2 regions of the Streptomyces deccanensis genome follow, and region 2 is predicted to be linked to the other one. Evidence: predicted binding sites of a transcription regulator. Region 2 holds the regulator's gene; the other holds the start of a gene.
The links. The regulator HspR, encoded in region 2, represses chaperone genes until heat shock. The targets are predictions, from matches to a motif close to TTGAGNNNNNNNNNCTCAA.

Region 1: the regulator HspR is predicted to act here: its motif matches at 3,860-3,878, upstream of lon (endopeptidase La).

What each region holds. Positions count from the first base shown of each region.
Region 1 is NZ_CP092431.1:6,928,081-6,936,687, reverse strand. It holds gene L3078_RS30960 (protein phosphatase 2C domain-containing protein) at 1-643, shown strand, start outside; gene L3078_RS30955 (MarR family winged helix-turn-helix transcriptional regulator) at 661-1,137, opposite strand; gene lon (endopeptidase La) at 1,435-3,837, opposite strand; gene L3078_RS30945 (TnsA-like heteromeric transposase endonuclease subunit) at 4,037-4,798, shown strand; gene L3078_RS30940 (Mu transposase C-terminal domain-containing protein) at 4,795-6,822, shown strand; gene L3078_RS30935 (TniB family NTP-binding protein) at 6,819-7,907, shown strand; gene L3078_RS30930 (hypothetical protein) at 7,907-8,607, shown strand, end outside.
Region 2 is NZ_CP092431.1:5,692,661-5,701,267, forward strand. It holds gene dnaK (molecular chaperone DnaK) at 210-2,057, shown strand; gene grpE (nucleotide exchange factor GrpE) at 2,054-2,728, shown strand; gene dnaJ (molecular chaperone DnaJ) at 2,771-3,946, shown strand; gene L3078_RS25420 (heat shock protein transcriptional repressor HspR) at 3,952-4,407, shown strand; gene L3078_RS44960 (fibronectin type III domain-containing protein) at 4,552-5,976, opposite strand; gene L3078_RS25430 (PA14 domain-containing protein) at 6,045-8,105, opposite strand; gene L3078_RS25435 (hypothetical protein) at 8,323-8,511, shown strand; gene L3078_RS25440 (GntR family transcriptional regulator) at 8,567-8,607, opposite strand, start outside.

The sequences.
Region 1 (8,607 bases), 1.2 Mb from region 2:
TCGACATTCGGTCGCATGGTTCACCTCCCGCCTCGGCGGCACCCTGACCGAACTGTCCGTTTCGGAGCGGGATTCACCGTTGCCCGACGTGCTCTCACAGGCCATTTCCCGTACCGCCCGGGCCCACGTCCAAACCTGTGACCTTTCTCACCCACGGACCCCACAGGCCACAGTGGCCCTCGCCCGCTGGTCGCAAGCGGCCGTGGAGTACCTGGTGTTGTCGGACTCGGCCCTGCTGTTCGAGCGGCCGGACGGCGCGGTGGAGGCCGTCCTCGACGACCGTCTCTCCCTGCTGCCCCGGGAGTCCTTGGCGTCGGCCGCGATCGTCGACTCGACGGTGCGGAACAAGGAGGGCGGATTCTGGACGGCCGCCGCGGATCCCGCCGTGGCCGCGCGGGCGGTCACGGGAACGGTCCCCCGCGAGGAGGTCCGCTCGCTGGTCGCGTTGACGGACGGGGCGGGCCGCTGGGTGGAGACGTTCCGCGAGGGCGACTGGGCGGACTGCCTCACCCTCGTCCGGAAGACGGGGGCACGGGGGCTGGTGCAGCGCGTGCGGGAACTGGAAGCCACCGATGTGGAGCGGGAGTTCCTGGGCCGCGCCAAGACGCACGACGACGCGAGCGTGGTGTTCGTGGAGTGGTGAGCGGCCCCGGTCGGGTCTCAGCCCTCGACGCCCCGGTTCAGCTGGTGCAGCAGGCGCGCGAGTTGGGCCACCTCGTCCCGGTCCCAGTCGGCTAGCTGCCGCACGTAGGCGACGCGGCGGGCGTCCCGGACCGCCCGGAAACGCGCCCGGCCCTCCTCCGTGAGGTGCACGAGCCAGGCACGCCCGTCGGCGGGGTCGGGTTCGCGGGCGATGAGACCGAGGTGCTCCAGGGCGCGGAGCTGACGGGACATGGTGGCCTTGCCGACGCCGATGTAGGCGGCGAGTTCGGTGGCACGCAGCCGGCCGGTCTCGTCGAGGCGGGCGAGGAGGCCGTAGGCGGCGGACTCCAGGTCGGGGTGGACGGCCCTGGCCATCTCCCCGGACTTGGCCCGGGCGCGCCGCAACAGGACCGTCAACTCGCGCTCCAGCGCCAGGAACGCCTGGTCCATGCCGGCCGCGACGCCGCCGTCGCCGTTTCCGCCCTCGTCGTGCACGTCAGCGCTCCTGCTTTCCGATTCCGGTACCCGCCGGTCAGTATTTCGCAGGCGGAAGCGGTCGGTGACCGCCACGTGGGGAAAAGGGCCGGGTCGGGTGCGTTGTCGGGTGCGGGTGGGTGGGGGCTGGTCGCGCAGTTCCCCGCGCCCCTGAAAAGCAGGGGCTGCGCCCCGTGCTTTTCATCGAAGGGCCGAAGGCTCCTTCAGGGGCGCGGGGAACTGCGCGAGAAGCCCCACCCACCGGCACCCGACCACTCACTCGCACGCGCCCCCACCCGCGGCCCCCAAGTGGAACGCTCACGCAGCCACGGGCACCCCGACCTCCGCCGGCGCCAGCGCCAGCTCCAGCACCTGCCGGACATCGGTGACCGCGTGGACGTCCAGCTTCTCCAGCACCTCCGCCGGCACATCGTCGAGGTCCGCCTCGTTCCGCTTGGGAATGACGACGGTGGTGACACCGGCCCGGTGCGCGGCGAGCAGCTTCTGCTTCACCCCGCCGATCGGCAGCACCCGCCCGGTCAGCGAGACCTCACCCGTCATCGCCACGTCCGTACGGACCAGCCGCCCGGACAGCAGCGAGGCGAGGGCCGTCGTCATGGTGACGCCGGCGCTGGGGCCGTCCTTGGGGACCGCGCCCGCCGGGAAGTGGATGTGCACGCCCCGGTCCTTCAGGTCGGCGACGGGCAGCTCCAGCTCCGCGCCGTGCGAGCGCAGGAAGGAGAGCGCGATCTGCGCGGACTCCTTCATCACGTCACCGAGCTGACCGGTGAGGGTCAGCCCCGCCGCGCCCGTCTCCGGGTCGGCCAGCGACGCCTCGACGTACAGCACGTCGCCGCCCGCGCCGGTGACCGCGAGCCCGGTGGCGACACCGGGCACCGCCGTACGCCGCTCCGCCGGGTCCTGGGCGGACTCGGGCACGTGGTGCGGCCGGCCGATGAGCCCGCGCAGCTCCCCGTCGGTGACGGTGAACGGCAGCTCCCGCTGACCCAGTTCGTGCTGGGCGGCGACCTTGCGCAGCAGCCGCGCCACGGACCGCTCCAGGTTCCGTACGCCCGCCTCGCGCGTGTACTCACCGGCGAGCTTGCGCAGCGCGCTCTCGTCGAGGACGACCTCGTCGGCGTCGAGTCCGGCCCGCTCCAGCTGGCGGGGCAGCAGGTGGTCCCGGGCGATGACGACCTTCTCGTCCTCCGTGTACCCGTCGAGCCGGACGAGTTCCATCCGGTCGAGCAGGGCCTCGGGGATCGACTCCAGCACGTTGGCGGTGGCGAGGAAGACGACGTCGCTCAGGTCCAGCTCGACCTCCAGGTAGTGGTCCCGGAAGGTGTGGTTCTGCGCGGGGTCGAGGACTTCGAGCAGCGCGGCCGCCGGGTCGCCCCGGAAGTCGGAGCCCACCTTGTCGATCTCGTCGAGCAGGACGACCGGGTTCATGGACCCGGCTTCCTTGATGGCGCGGACGATCCGTCCGGGGAGCGCGCCGACGTACGTACGCCGGTGCCCGCGGATCTCCGCCTCGTCCCGCACACCGCCGAGCGCGACCCGGACGAACTTGCGCCCCATGGCGTGCGCGACGGACTCGCCGAGGCTGGTCTTGCCGACGCCGGGCGGCCCGACGAGCGCGAGCACGGCACCGCCGCGCCGCCCGCCGACGACACCGAGGCCCCGGTCGGCCCGACGCTTGCGCACCGCGAGGTACTCGGTGATGCGTTCCTTGACGTCCTCCAGCCCGGCGTGCTCGGCGTCGAGGACGCCCTTCGCGCCCTGGATGTCGTACGCGTCCTCGGTCCGCTCGTTCCACGGCAGTTCGAGGACGGTGTCGAGCCAGGTGCGGATCCAGCCGCCCTCGGGCGACTGGTCGCTGGACCGCTCCAGCTTGTCGACCTCCTTGAGCGCGGCCTCCCGGACCGCCTCCGGCAGGTCGGCGGCCTCGACGCGCGCCCGGTAGTCGTCGGACTCCTCGCCGTCCTTCTCGCCGTTGAGCTCGCGCAGTTCCTTGCGGACGGCTTCGAGCTGACGCCGCAGCAGGAACTCGCGCTGCTGCTTGTCGACGCCCTCCTGGACGTCCTTGGCGATGGTCTCGGCCACGTCCTGCTCGGCGAGGTGGTCGCGCAGCAGCTGGGTGGCGAGCTTCAGCCGGGCGACGGCGTCGGCGGTCTCCAGGAGCTGAATCTTCTGTTCGGTGGTGAGGAAGGGCGAGTAGCCGGAGTTGTCGGCGAGCGCGGAGACGTCGTCGATGGCCTGCACCCGGTCCACGACCTGCCAGGCGCCGCGCTTGCGCAGCCAGCTGGTGGCAAGGGCCTTGTACTCCTTGACGAGTTCGACGACCTGCCCGGGCAGCGGCTCCGGCACGCTGTCGTCGACGCGGGTCCCCTCGACCCACAGGGCGGCACCGGGCCCGGTGGTCCCGGCGCCGATCCGCACGCGCCCTATGGCGCGGATCAGCGCTCCCGGATCCCCGTCCGCCAGCCGTCCGACCTGCTCGACGGTCCCGAGCACGCCGGTGCTCGCGTAGGCCCCGTCGATCCGCGGCACCAGCAGCACCTTCGGCTTCCCGGGTTCGGCGCGCGCGGCCGCCTGCGCGGCCTCCACCGCGGCGCGTACGTCGGTGTCGTTGAGGTCCAGCGGCACCACCATCCCCGGCAGCACGACCTCCTCGTCGAGCGGCAGCACGGGCAGGGTGAGCGGTGCGGACGTCGATGCCATGATCTCTCCCTCGGCAGTCAAGTTGAGCTATGCCGACTCAATGCACATGAGCCGACGAATGTTCCCCGAGGCGGCATCCGTTCGCTGTGGGCGATCACGATGTCCTGTGACGTGGATCTCTTCGTTTTGCAGCTTCAGGTTTCGTCCGGTCTTTCGCTTTGCAGAGTGACCTTTCGTCGCGGGCTCGGGTTAGTGAGTCGTGGCAGGTTCGTTAGGGGTACTGCCGGGCGGGGTCTCCGGGCCGCCGGCGGAGGGGTTCGAGGTCGCGTACGCCGAGCGGGACGGGTCTGAGTTCCGTCGCCCGCTGGTGGATGCCTGGGCGGTGCGGTTCGAGGATGTCGTGCCGGTACGCGCGTTCAAGTCGTACAAGGGTCAGCGGCATCTGCCGGGCCTGTGGTGGTCGTCCACGGTGGGCGGGCACATCGGGTACGAGTCCTGGCTGGAGCGCGATCATGTGATGCTGCTGGACTTCGACCCGTCGGTGGTGGGGATCTCGTCTCAGCCGTTCTGGCTGTTCTGGCGTTCGGACGCGGGGAAAAGCGTCTCGCATGCGCCGGACTATTTCGCCCGCCGCGAGAGCGGCACGGCGGTGGTGGTCGACTGCCGTCCGGCGGATCGGCGCAAGCCGCGGGATGTGGCGAAGTTCGAGGCGACGCAGACGGCCTGCGCTCAGCTGGGGTGGGAGTTCCGGCTAGTGGGGGCGCCGGACGTGATCGTGGTGCGCAATGTGCGCTGGCTGGCGGGCTACCGCCACCCTCGGCACCGGCTGGAGCCCGTGGCCTCCGAGCTGCTGACGGCCTTCGCCGAGCCACAGCCGCTGCTGGAAGGGGCCCTAGCGGTGGGGGATCCGATCCGGGTTCTCCCCGTGCTGTTCCACCTGCTGTGGTCGCACGAGCTGACGGCGGATGTGTCGGTGCCGCTGCATGCCCTCTCGCTGGTGTCAGCGGGGGTGCGGCGGTGACGGCCGGGCCGGGCAAGCCGGTGCTGCGGCCTGGCGACTGGGTCACCTACGACGACGGGGATCACCAGGTGGTGGCGCTCGCCGGCACGTCGGTGCGGCTGCGGTCTGCGACGGGGGCGGAATCGGTGGTGCTGGCGTCGCACCTGATGGCGGCGCCGGACTTCACCGTCACCGGCACGGAGCCGCTGCCCGCGGTGGAGCCGTCCGCGTTGCTTGCAACGCTGCCGGAGCCGGTGCGGGAGGCGGCACGCGAGTGGGAACGGCACATGGTGGAGGTCGAGACCGGGCTGCTGCCCGGCACCGTGCCGGGCACGCCGCCGCGCCCCGGCTATGACCCGGCTGCCTTCTCGCTGATGGAGCGGATGGCCGCGAAGGCGCGAGAGCTGGGGGTGACCGTTCGAACCGTGCAGAGCCGACGGTCGCGCTACGTCCGGCAGGGGGTCTGGGGGCTGGTGGACCAGCGGGCGACGCAGACCTGGGAGGCGACGGGGCGGGCGGACGCCCGGCTGGTCGCGGCCGTCCAAGAGGCCCTGGAAGCGGAGACGCACGCCTCGACAGGGACCCGGTCGCGGCTGATCCGCCGGGTGGTCAAGCTGGTGGAGGCCACCCACGGCGAAGGGGTGGTGCCACTGCCGAGTCAGCGGACCTTCTACAAGCTGATCGACGTTCTCTCCGCGGGGAGGCACACCTTTGGTTCGGCCGTCACGCGGCGGCAGACGGCGAACCGACCCGAAGGCCCGTTCACCCCGACGTTCGCGGACCGTCCCGGGGAACAAGTACAGATCGACTCCACCCCCTTGGATGTGATGGTGGTGCTCGATTCAGGGCTGACAGCCCGCGCGGATCTGACGATCGCGGTCGACGTCGCGACGCGGACGATCTGCGCCGCGGTACTGCGGCCGGTGGGCACCAAGGCGGTGGACGCCTCGCTGTTGCTGGCCCGGATGCTGGTGCCCGAGCCCATGCGGCCCGGCTGGCCCGCCTCGCTGCGGATGGCGGCATCGCGGATGCCGCACCTGCGGCTGCTCGACGTGGACGCGCGGATGGAACAGGCCGCGGCGAAACCGGTGATCGTGCCGGACACCGTCGTCATCGACGGCGGCAAGGTGTTCATCTCCGACACCTTCGTACGGGCCTGCGACCGGCTCGGCATCTCGGTGCAGAGAGCACGTCCGCGCACGCCCACCGACAAGGCCATCGTGGAGGCGACGTTCTCCGCGATCAACACGCTGTTCGTCCAGCACCTTCCCGCCTACACCGGGCGGGAGGTTTCTCGCCGCGGCGAACGGATCGAGGACCGGGCCGTCTGGACGGTCCCCGAACTCCAGGACCTGCTGGACGAGTGGCTGCTGGCCGGGTGGCAAGCCAGAGCGCACGATGCTCTGCGCGACCCGTTCCGCCCGAAGAAGGCGATGTCGCCGAACGACAAGTACACCTCCCTGGTCGCGGCCTGCGGCTACCTGCCGCTGGTCCTGCGCGGTGAGGACTACCTGGAACTGCTGCCGGTGACCTGGCGGGCCGTCAACGGCTACGGCATCCGGATCAACTACCGCACCTACGACAGCGCCGAGTTGGGGCCTCTGCGGCGCCAGCACTCCGGGCATGCGGCCAAGCGCGGTCTCTGGGAGATCCACTACGACCCCTACGACCTGTCCCAGGTATTCGTACGCACCCAGCGGGGCTGGGTCACCGTCCCCTGGGTGCATCTTCCGCTGGTGAACGCGCCGTTCGCGGACTTCACCTGGCAGCACGCCCGTCGGCTGGCCGCCGAGGCCGGACTGGACGACACCAATGAAGCGGCGGTCGCCCGGGTCCTGGACGAGTTGCTGACCCGCGCCGAGGACGGCCCGGACACCCGCACTGCGAAGGTCGTCGGCCGCACACGCGTCGCAGCCGCCTCTCACCGGCCGCCCTCACCACGCGCCGCCCCGGAACCAGCCCCGCCCGACTCCAGCACCGAACCGGACGAGGTGATCCCGTTCGGTGTCTTCGACGCCCACGCAGAAGCCGAAAGGTGGCTATGACCAGGCCCTCCCGCACCTCGTTCGTCCCGCAGCAGGCCACGGGGCAGGAGCCACCGCCGGACAGCCCGCTGACCACGAAGGAGGGATGGCGTCGCTTCGTCGAGCACGAACCGTCCCCGCCCCCGCTGCTGACCGCAGCCCAACAGGCCGCCCTGTCCCAGAAGGAGAACCTGCACCACGACGACGTGCGCCGGAACTACCACGGCGACCTGCCGCTGGTGAACACCCCGACCATCCAGAAGGTCATCGCCACCTCACGGCTCCTGGTCCAGCTCAACCGGCAGCAGATCTCCGCCCGTCGGGGCGTCATCATCAGCGGCGCCTCCGGCACAGGGAAGACCACCGCCCTCTCCCAACTCGGGCGGGCCCACGAGATCGCGGTCCGCAAGCGCCACCCACGCGACCGAGCCCGGCTCCCGGTCGTCTATGTCACCGTCCCGCCGGCCGCCACACCGAAGATGCTCGCCATGGAGTTCGCCCGGTTCTTCGGCCTGGACTTCCCCACCCGCTTCAACATCACCGACGTCGTCAACGCGGTCTGCGCGACCGGCGCTCACGTCCATGTCGACCTGGTCCTGGTCGACGAGCTGCACAACCTGAACCTCGCCACCCGCACCGGCGCCGAAGCCTCCGACCAGCTGAAGTACTTCGCCGAACGGCTGCCCGCGACCTTCGCCTACGCGGGCATCGACGTCGAGGACCAGGGCCTGTTCGCCGGCACCCGCGGCCGCCAGATCGCCGGACGGTTCACCGTCATCCCCGCCGCCCCGTTCTCCTATGCCTCCAGGACGGACCAGGAAGCATGGCAGTCCCTGGTCGGCACCCTGGAGTCCATGCTCCGGCTGCACCACCACCAGCCCGGAACGCTGACCGGTCTGGGCGAGTACCTCTACCACCGCTCCGGCGGCATGATCGGCAGCCTGTCGCAGCTCGTCCGGGGCGCCGCCGTACTCGCCATCGAGGACGGCAGCGAACGCATCACAGAAGAGCTTCTGGAGACAGTCCCGGTGGACTACGCCGCCGAACGCTCCCAAGCCCTCACAGCCCCGGAGAAACCCCGCTCCCGCCGGAGGCGCATCGCCTGATGCTCCTTCCCCGACTGCCCGACCCCGTCCCGCCCGCACAGCACGAGATCGCCGCCTCCTACATCGGCCGTCTGGCCCGCCTCCACGGTCTCGACATCAACGCCCTCTGGCGGTGCGTCACCGAACGCGAAGCCTCCGGCGGCATGCGCCGCGTCGTCGTCCCCGAACGCCTCGCCGCCATCACCGGCCGGACCGTCCATTCCCTCGCCGGAGCTCTGCCCGAACTACGAACCCCACAGCCCGACTGGGCCATGTTCCGCCACCAGCCGCAACCCGGCTGCCACCACTGCAACGCCAAACACCCCGGCGGCGATGTCACCAGGATCCTGCCGCACCACCGCTACGTCTGCACTCGACACCGGCTATGGCTCTGCCCGTCCGACGCCGACGGACACACCACCCCCCTCGACGCCCTCCCGGAAATCGTCCAGGCACAACGCAGACACCTGCGCATCCTCCAGCGCCGCGGCTGGTCCGTCACCTATGACGCCGTCCTCACCGCCATACTCATCTGCGGCCAGCTCTGGTCCCTCCCGGAAAACGAGAACGGCGAAGCGTGGCACGACTGGATCCGCCGGGCCAACATCCTCATCCCGCCCGGCACAGCCGAAGCGACTTTCTCCGTCGCACGCCTCTGCGCCGCGGTCTATCCCGAAGCCGTCGCACTGGCCTCGCTCTTCGCATCGCCCTACTGGAGACA
Region 2 (8,607 bases):
CGCCCCTCGGCACCCCGTCACCCACCCCGCGCGTCACTCTCGTACCCGACGCGCGCCCGCATCGTGGACGTATACGCGCAGGTCAGACGGCGGTTGCGTATAAGGAAAACATAAGAGTTGAGTCTCCTCCGCTCAGGTCTGTTGACCCATCGGGGGGCGTCATGCACACTTGAGTCCGTTCCACTCAAGTCATTGTTGGAGGAATTGAAATGGCACGTGCGGTCGGCATCGACCTGGGCACGACTAACTCCGTCGTCAGCGTTCTTGAAGGCGGCGAGCCCACCGTCATCACCAACGCAGAGGGCGCCAGGACCACGCCGTCCGTCGTCGCCTTCGCCAAGAACGGTGAGGTGCTCGTCGGCGAGGTAGCCAAGCGCCAGGCGGTCACGAACGTGGACCGGACCATCCGGTCCGTCAAGCGTCACATGGGCACGGACTGGAAGATCGAGCTCGACGGGAAGCACTTCAACCCGCAGCAGATGAGCGCGTTCATCCTGCAGAAGCTGAAGCGCGACGCCGAGGCCTACCTGGGCGAGAAGGTCGCGGACGCGGTCATCACCGTCCCGGCCTACTTCAACGACTCCGAGCGCCAGGCGACGAAGGAGGCCGGTGAGATCGCGGGCCTCAACGTCCTGCGCATCGTCAACGAGCCCACCGCCGCCGCCCTCGCCTACGGCCTCGACAAGGACGACCAGACGATCCTCGTCTTCGACCTCGGTGGCGGCACCTTCGACGTGTCCCTCCTGGAGATCGGTGACGGCGTCGTCGAGGTGAAGGCCACCAACGGTGACAACCACCTCGGTGGTGACGACTGGGACCAGCGCGTCGTCGACTACCTGGTGCAGCAGTTCCGCGCCGGCCACGGCGTCGACCTCGCCAAGGACAAGATGGCGCTGCAGCGTCTGCGCGAGGCCGCCGAGAAGGCGAAGATCGAGCTGTCGAGCTCCACCGAGACCTCGATCAACCTGCCCTACATCACGGCCTCCGCCGAGGGCCCGCTGCACCTGGACGAGAAGCTCACGCGCGCCCAGTTCCAGCAGCTGACGGCCGACCTGCTGGAGCGCTGCAAGACGCCGTTCCACAACGTCATCAAGGACGCCGGGATCGCGCTGTCCGAGATCGACCACGTCGTTCTCGTCGGTGGTTCGACGCGTATGCCGGCCGTCGCCGAGCTGGTCAAGGAGCTGACCGGTGGCAAGGAGGCCAACAAGGGTGTGAACCCGGACGAGGTCGTCGCCATCGGCGCCTCCCTCCAGGCCGGTGTCCTGAAGGGTGAGGTCAAGGACGTCCTGCTCCTCGACGTCACCCCGCTGTCCCTCGGTATCGAGACCAAGGGCGGCATCATGACCAAGCTCATCGAGCGGAACACGACGATCCCGACCAAGCGGTCCGAGATCTTCACCACCGCCGAGGACAACCAGCCGTCCGTGCAGATCCAGGTCTACCAGGGCGAGCGCGAGATCGCGGCGTACAACAAGAAGCTCGGGATGTTCGAGCTGACCGGTCTGCCGCCGGCGCCCCGCGGCGTCCCGCAGATCGAGGTCTCCTTCGACATCGACGCCAACGGCATCATGCACGTGACCGCGAAGGACCTGGGCACGGGCAAGGAGCAGAAGATGACCGTCACCGGCGGCTCCTCGCTGCCGAAGGACGAGGTCGACCGGATGCGCCAGGAGGCCGAGCAGTACGCGGAGGAGGATCACCGCCGCCGCGAGGCCGCCGAGACCCGCAACCAGGGCGAGCAGCTCGTCTACCAGACCGAGAAGTTCCTCAAGGACAACGAGGACAAGGTCCCCGGTGACATCAAGACCGAGGTCGAGGCCTCCGTCGCCGAGCTGAAGGAAGCGCTCAAGGGCGAGGACACCGCCGAGATCCGCACGGCCACCGAGAAGGTCGCGGCCGTCTCGCAGAAGCTCGGCCAGGCCCTCTACGCCGACGCCCAGGCCGCGCAGGCCGCGGGCGGCGAGGCCGGCGCCGGCGCCGGTGACGCCAAGGCCGACGATGACGTCGTCGACGCCGAGATCGTCGACGAGGACCGGAAGGACGGTGCCGCGTGACGGAGGAGACCCCGGGCTTCGACGAGCAGCAGCCGCAGTCGGCTCAGCCGCAGCAGCCTGATGTCCCCTCCGGCTCCGAGGACGCCGAGCCGAAGGCCGCCCCCCAGGAGGGGGCGGCCCCGGCCGGGGACGCGGCAGCGACGGCCCAGGTTGCCGGTCTGACGGCGCAGCTGGACCAGGTGCGTACGGCGCTCGGTGAGCGCACGGCGGACCTCCAGCGCCTCCAGGCCGAGTACCAGAACTACCGTCGCCGGGTCGAGCGCGACCGGATCACGGTCAAGGAGATCGCCATCGCGAACCTCCTCACCGAACTCCTGCCCGTGCTCGACGACATCGGGCGCGCGCGGGAGCACGGCGAACTCGTCGGCGGCTTCAAGTCCGTCGCCGAGTCCCTCGAGACCGTGGCGGCGAAGATGGGACTCATGCAGTTCGGCAAGGAGGGCGAGCCCTTCGACCCGACGATCCACGAGGCCCTGATGCACAGTTACGCGCCCGACGTCACCGAGACGACGTGCGTGGCGATTCTCCAGCCGGGGTATCGCATCGGCGAGCGCACCATCCGCCCCGCGCGGGTGGCCGTGGCCGAGCCGCAGCCCGGCGCGCAGACCGCCAAGGCCGAGGAGGCCGAGGCGGCCGACGACAAGGAGAGCGGTGGCCCGGACGAGGGCTGACGCCGACGGAGTGCACACCCGGTGGAAGGAGGGACGTCGCGGATGAGTACGAAGGACTTCATCGAGAAGGACTACTACAAGGTCCTCGGCGTCCCCAAGGACGCCACCGAGGCCGAGATCAAGAAGGCGTACCGCAAGCTCGCCCGCGAGTACCACCCGGACGCCAACAAGGGGAACGTCAAGGCCGAGGAGCGCTTCAAGGAGATCTCCGAGGCCAACGACATCCTCGGTGACCCCAAGAAGCGCAAGGAGTACGACGAGGCCCGCGCCCTCTTCGGCAACGGCGGCTTCCGCCCCGGACCCGGCGCCGGCGGCTCGTTCAACTTCGACCTGGGCGACCTCTTCGGAGGCGGCGCCCAGGGCGGGGGGCAGGCGGGCGGCTTCGGCGGGGGCATCGGCGATGTCTTCGGCGGCCTGTTCAACCGGGGCAGCTCCGGCACCACGCGGGTGCAGCCCCGGCGCGGCCAGGACATCGAGTCCGAGGTCACGCTGAGCTTCACCGAGGCCATCGAGGGCGCGACCGTGCCCCTGCGGATGTCCTCGCAGTCGCCCTGCAAGGGCTGTTCCGGCACCGGCGACGCCAACGGCACGCCCCGGGTGTGCCCGACGTGCGTCGGCACCGGCCAGGTCGCGCGGGGCTCCGGCGGCGGCTTCTCCCTGACCGACCCCTGCCCGGACTGCAAGGGCCGGGGCCTGATCGCCGAGAACCCCTGCGACATCTGCAAGGGCTCGGGCCGCGCCAAGTCCTCCCGCACCATGCAGGTCCGCATCCCGGCGGGCGTCCTGGACGGCCAGCGGATCCGGCTGCGCGGCAAGGGTGCCCCCGGTGAACGGGGCGGCCCGGCGGGTGACCTGTACGTCGTCGTGCACGTCGACCCGCACCCGGTGTTCGGCCGCAAGGACGACAACCTCACGGTGACCGTCCCGGTGACCTACCCCGAGGCGGCGCTCGGCGGAGAGGTCCGGGTCCCGACCCTGGGCGGACCGCCGGTCACCCTGAAACTGCCTCCGGGCACCCCCAACGGCCGTACGATGCGGGCCCGGGGCAAGGGCGCCTTCCGCAAGGACGGCACCCGGGGGGACCTGCTGATCACGGTCGAGGTGAGTGTCCCGAAGGACCTGTCGGGGAAGGCTCGTGACGCGCTGGAGGCGTATCGCGAGGCGACCGCGGGCGAGGACCCGCGAGCGGAGCTGTTCCAGGCCGCGAAGGGAGCATGAATGTGATGGACGGCCGCCGTAGAAACCCCTATGAGCTGACGGAAGAGACACCGGTGTACGTCATCTCGGTGGCCGCCCAGCTCTCCGGTCTGCACCCGCAGACCCTGCGCCAGTACGACCGTCTCGGACTGGTCTCCCCGGACCGCACCGCCGGGCGGGGCCGTCGCTACTCGGCCCGTGACATCGAACTGCTGCGCACCGTCCAGCAGTTGTCGCAGGACGAGGGCATCAATCTGGCCGGCATCAAGCGCATCATCGAACTGGAGAACCAGGTCGCCGCGCTCCAGTCCCGGGTGGCCGAGATGGAGGCCGCCCTCGACGGCGCCGCCGCGGCCATGCGCCAGCGCGAGGCGGCGGTCCACGCGTCGTACCGGCGCGACCTGGTGCCGTATCAGGAAGTGCAGCAGAGCAGTGCGCTGGTGGTGTGGCGGCCGAAGGGTCGGCAGACATCGGCCGACTGACGGTTCGGCAGACATCGGCCGACTGACGGTTCGGCAGACGTCGGCCGACTGACGGTTCGGCAGCCGTTCGTCTGACGGCTCGTCAAGTACGGGCAGGGGCCCGGAGGTTCGCACGAACCTCCGGGCCCCTGCCCGTTTCCGGTGTCAGCTCCCGGGGTTCAGTTCGGTCGCCGTCACGACCTCCGCCTCGCCGGTCCACTTGTAGTGCGAGTTCCAGTCGTCGTCCACGGCGTCGACGAAGAAGCAGCGTTCCTCGCCGTCCGGGTCGGTGCGGTACTCGTACGAGGTCGTGGTGGCCGACAACCACTCCACCTCGCCCGCGTAGCACATCTGCTCGCCCTCGTCGCCGACGAGTTCGCCGCCGTAGACGACGTACCGGGCCAGGTCGGGCGTCGGGTTGGCGTCCCAGTTCAGCTCGAAGCCGTACTCGGTCGGTGTGGCGGTCAGCCCCGTGACCGCGGAGGGCGGGGTGTCGTCCCGGCGCCGCCCGTCGACGGAGGCGGACCGCGCGGACTCGTTGCCCGCCGCGTCGACCGCGGTCACCCGGTAGTGGTAGGTGACGCCCTGCTCGGTGGAGGCGTCCCGGTACGAGAGCTGGTCGGTGGTGCCGACCCGGGTGTAGGTGCCGTCGGCGCTCGCCGCCCGGTACACCCGGTACGACGACGCTCCCGTGACCGCCGTCCAGCCGACGCGGATGCCGCCGTCCTCGGAGGTGTCGGTGATGTCCACACCCTGGGGAACGCCGGGCGCGACCCGGTCGACGGTGGTGACGGCCTTCTCCGCAGTGCTCTGCGACTCGTTCCCGGCCTGGTCGAGGGCGCGGACCACGTAGTGGTACCGCGCGCCGGTGACCGGGAGGGTGGCGTCCGTGAACGACGTCCCCGTGGTCGTCGTCATCGGCTCGGCGAAGGCCCCGCCCGCCGCGCGGCGGTACACGCGGTAGCCCCGGAGGTCCATCTCCTTGTTCTTCGCCCAGCTCAGCTTGGCCTTGCCGGTCGCCTGGTCGTACGCCATGGCGAGACCCGCCGGCGTCAGGGGGGCGACCTTGTCGACGGTGGCGGAGGTGCGGGGTGTGTAGGTGAACTTGACCTTGGCGGAGCCGGTCCAGTTGACGTAGTCGACGCGGAGGGTGTGTTTGCCGGCGGGGATGGTGAGGTTGACGGTCTTGGAGACGGTGGTGGTGCCGTTCTTCCAGAGGTCGATCTTGCGGGCGCCGGTGGTGCCGGGGTCGAGGTAGACGCGGATGCCGTCGAGGCCGGAGGCGGAGAGGGTGAAGGGGCCGCCGGAGCCGAAGTCGCGGGCGAGGGTCCAGCGGACGCCGAAGTTGTTGCTCGGGAGTCCGGTGGCGGGTGCGCCGGTGCCCCAGTTCTGGTCGATCGTGCTGTCGCAGTCCGTCTTCTTCGGGGTGCCGGAGAAGGTGGTGTTGGCGAAGAGCTGCCGCTTGAAGACGGGGGAGGCGCAGGTCACGGCGGCGGACGCGGGCGCGGCCGCCGCCGTGAGCAGACCGGCCGTGGTGGCGAACACGACGGCGGTGGCCGTGCCGGCGGCCGTACGTCTGGCTGGGATCACTGGTGTCCTTGTGTCCTACGGCCCTTACGGTTTCGGGGCCTTGGGTCGTGTGAGGGGCGGTCGAGTGCTCAGGGGGCCAGGGCCGCCCAGGCGTCGCCGGGAGCGGATTCGGTGCCGTCGGCGTGGAGCGCGGTCACCCAGTAGAAGTGGGTGGTGCCGGCGGCGGCCGTGGTGTCGGTGTACGACGTGCCGGTCACCGGGTCGGCGGTCAGCGGCTCGTACGCGGCGGTGGCCGGGTTCCACCGGTACACCCGGTAGCCGGTGATGTCCGTCCCGTGGTATGAGCTGTCCAGCTTCCAGGTGAGGTCGACCGCGCCGCCGCCGTCGGCGACCTCGGCGTTCACGTCGACCAGCCAGTCCGCGGGGGTCTCCACGGTGGGCCGCAGGTCGAGCTCGGTGACGGTCGTGGACACCATCGTGTCGGCCGACGTGTAGTTGGAGTTGCCCGAGGTGTCCACCGCGTCCACGAAGTAGGTGTGGTCCTCGCCGTCCTGGAGGTTCGCCGAGTCGACGAGCCGGCTGGTGCCCGCTCCGACCGTGCCCACATGCGTGTACTCGGTCCCGTCGTCCACCGTGCTGCGCCGGAACACGTTGTACTCGGCGAGGTCGGTGACGGGGCTGTCGTCCCAGTCCAGGACCGTGCCGTACTCGGTGGCGGTGGCGGTGAAGCCGGTGACGAGCGGCGGGGCGGTGGCGTCGCCGTAGCCGTGGGAGATGGTCTGCGAGGGGCCCGACTCCCGGCCGAGCGCGTCGATGGTCGTCACCCAGTACACGTAGAACCCGTCGTTGGGGCTCGGCACGACCGTGGTGTCGGTGCAGGCGTAGCTGTACTTGGTGCCGTAGGCGGTGTCGACGAGCGTCGGCTCGCAGGGCGCCACCCGGGAGTCGACGACGTCGAACGTGCCGGTGGCGTCGTCGAAGCGGCGCTCCTCGCGGTGGACCCGGAACGTGGTGGGCGCGTACGGGGACACGTCCCAGCGCAGATCGACGCCACCGCCGTCCTCCGGACGGTTCTCCGTCTTCCACAGGTACGGCACCGCGAGCGGCCGGGCGATCGACACCACGGACGAGTACGCGGTGTTGCCCGCCGCGTCCGACACCGCGACCTTGTAGTACGAGGTCTCCCCGTACGGGGCGGTGGCATCGGTCGCCGAGTTGCCCCAGGGGCCCCTGACCTCCTCGAACGGTCCGCCGGGCGCGGCGGCCCTCAGCAGCCGGGTCGTCTCGGCCCCCTCGGACATCCACCACAGGGACACCCCGTCGAGGGCGGACTCACCGCTGACCTTCAGATCCCGGACGGTCGGCGCGATCCGGTCCACCGTGGTGACCGGCTGCTGGGCCGTGCCCGTCGACGCGTTGCCCGCCTTGTCGTAGGCGCGGACCTCGTAGTAGTACGTCGCCCCCGACTTCGGCAGCCCGGTGTCGGTGAACGAGGTGGCGGTGGTCGTCGCGAGCGGTGTGCTGCCGAACGAAGCGCCCTTGAGTCGCCGGTAGACCTTGTACCCGGCGAGGTCCATTTCCTTGTTCTTCGCCCAGCTCAGCTTGGCCTGGCCGGTGGTCTTGTCGTACGCCACGGTCGGGGCGGCCGGGGCGAGCGGCTTGACCTTGTCGACGTCGGCGGAGGTGCGGGGCGCGTAGGTGAACTTGACCTTGGCGGAGCCGGTCCAGTTGACGTAGTCGACGCGGAGGGTGTGTTTGCCGGCGGGGATGGTGAGGTTGACGGTCTTGGAGACGGTGGTGGTGCCGTTCTTCCAGAGGTCGATCTTGCGGGCGCCGGTCGTGCCCGGGTCGAGGTAGACGCGGATGCCGTCCAGTCCGGAGACGGAGAGCGCGAACGGGCCGCCGGAGCCGAAGTCGCGGGTGAGGGTCCAGCGGACGCCGAAGTTGTTGCTCGGCAGCCCGGTGGCGGGTGCGCCGGTGCCCCAGTTCTGGTCGATCGCGCTGTCGCAGTCCGTCTTCTTCGGGGTGCCGGAGAAGGTGGTGTTGGCGAAGAGCTGCCGCTTGAAGACGGGGGAGGCGCAGGTGACGGCCGCGTTCGCCGTCGTGGCGGTCGCGGTGAGCAGGCCGCCGGCGGAGGCGAGCACAACGGCGGTGGCCGCGGCCGTCGTCGAGCGTCTGGCTGAGGTCATGGGGTCCTTCAGAGGGGGTGCCGATCGTCGCCGGCGAGGGACGACGCCGGTGACGATCAGACGTTTGGGGTGGGGGGATGGTTGTACGGGGTGGGTGGGACGGGGGAGGAGGGTGGTTCGCGAAGGGGGTGGGTGGTGCTGGGGCGCGTAGGGGAGGTCGTTTCTGCGTCACCAGTTCGAGTGAAGTGAGGGCGTTTTCGCAGGTGAGGCTGTGCCGGTGCACGTCACCATCGATGACTACGCTGGCGGGGGCGCTGTCACGCTTTTCACCCAACCTCGTCCGGATGAAGCCGACTGGGATGACATCCGCCGTGTCCCTAGCGGCACGGAGGCCGTCGTCCCGGAAGGCGCTGCCAAGGGCTTGGTCATTATTGGTGAGGCGATCACAGGGCCGAAGCGGGACTGACTCCCGGCCCGCCCGGCGACGTCCTCGGGCCCCCGGTTCACGTTTCACTGCGCTATCAGCGCCGACGTATAAGCACCGACTTCGGGGAGTGACCCG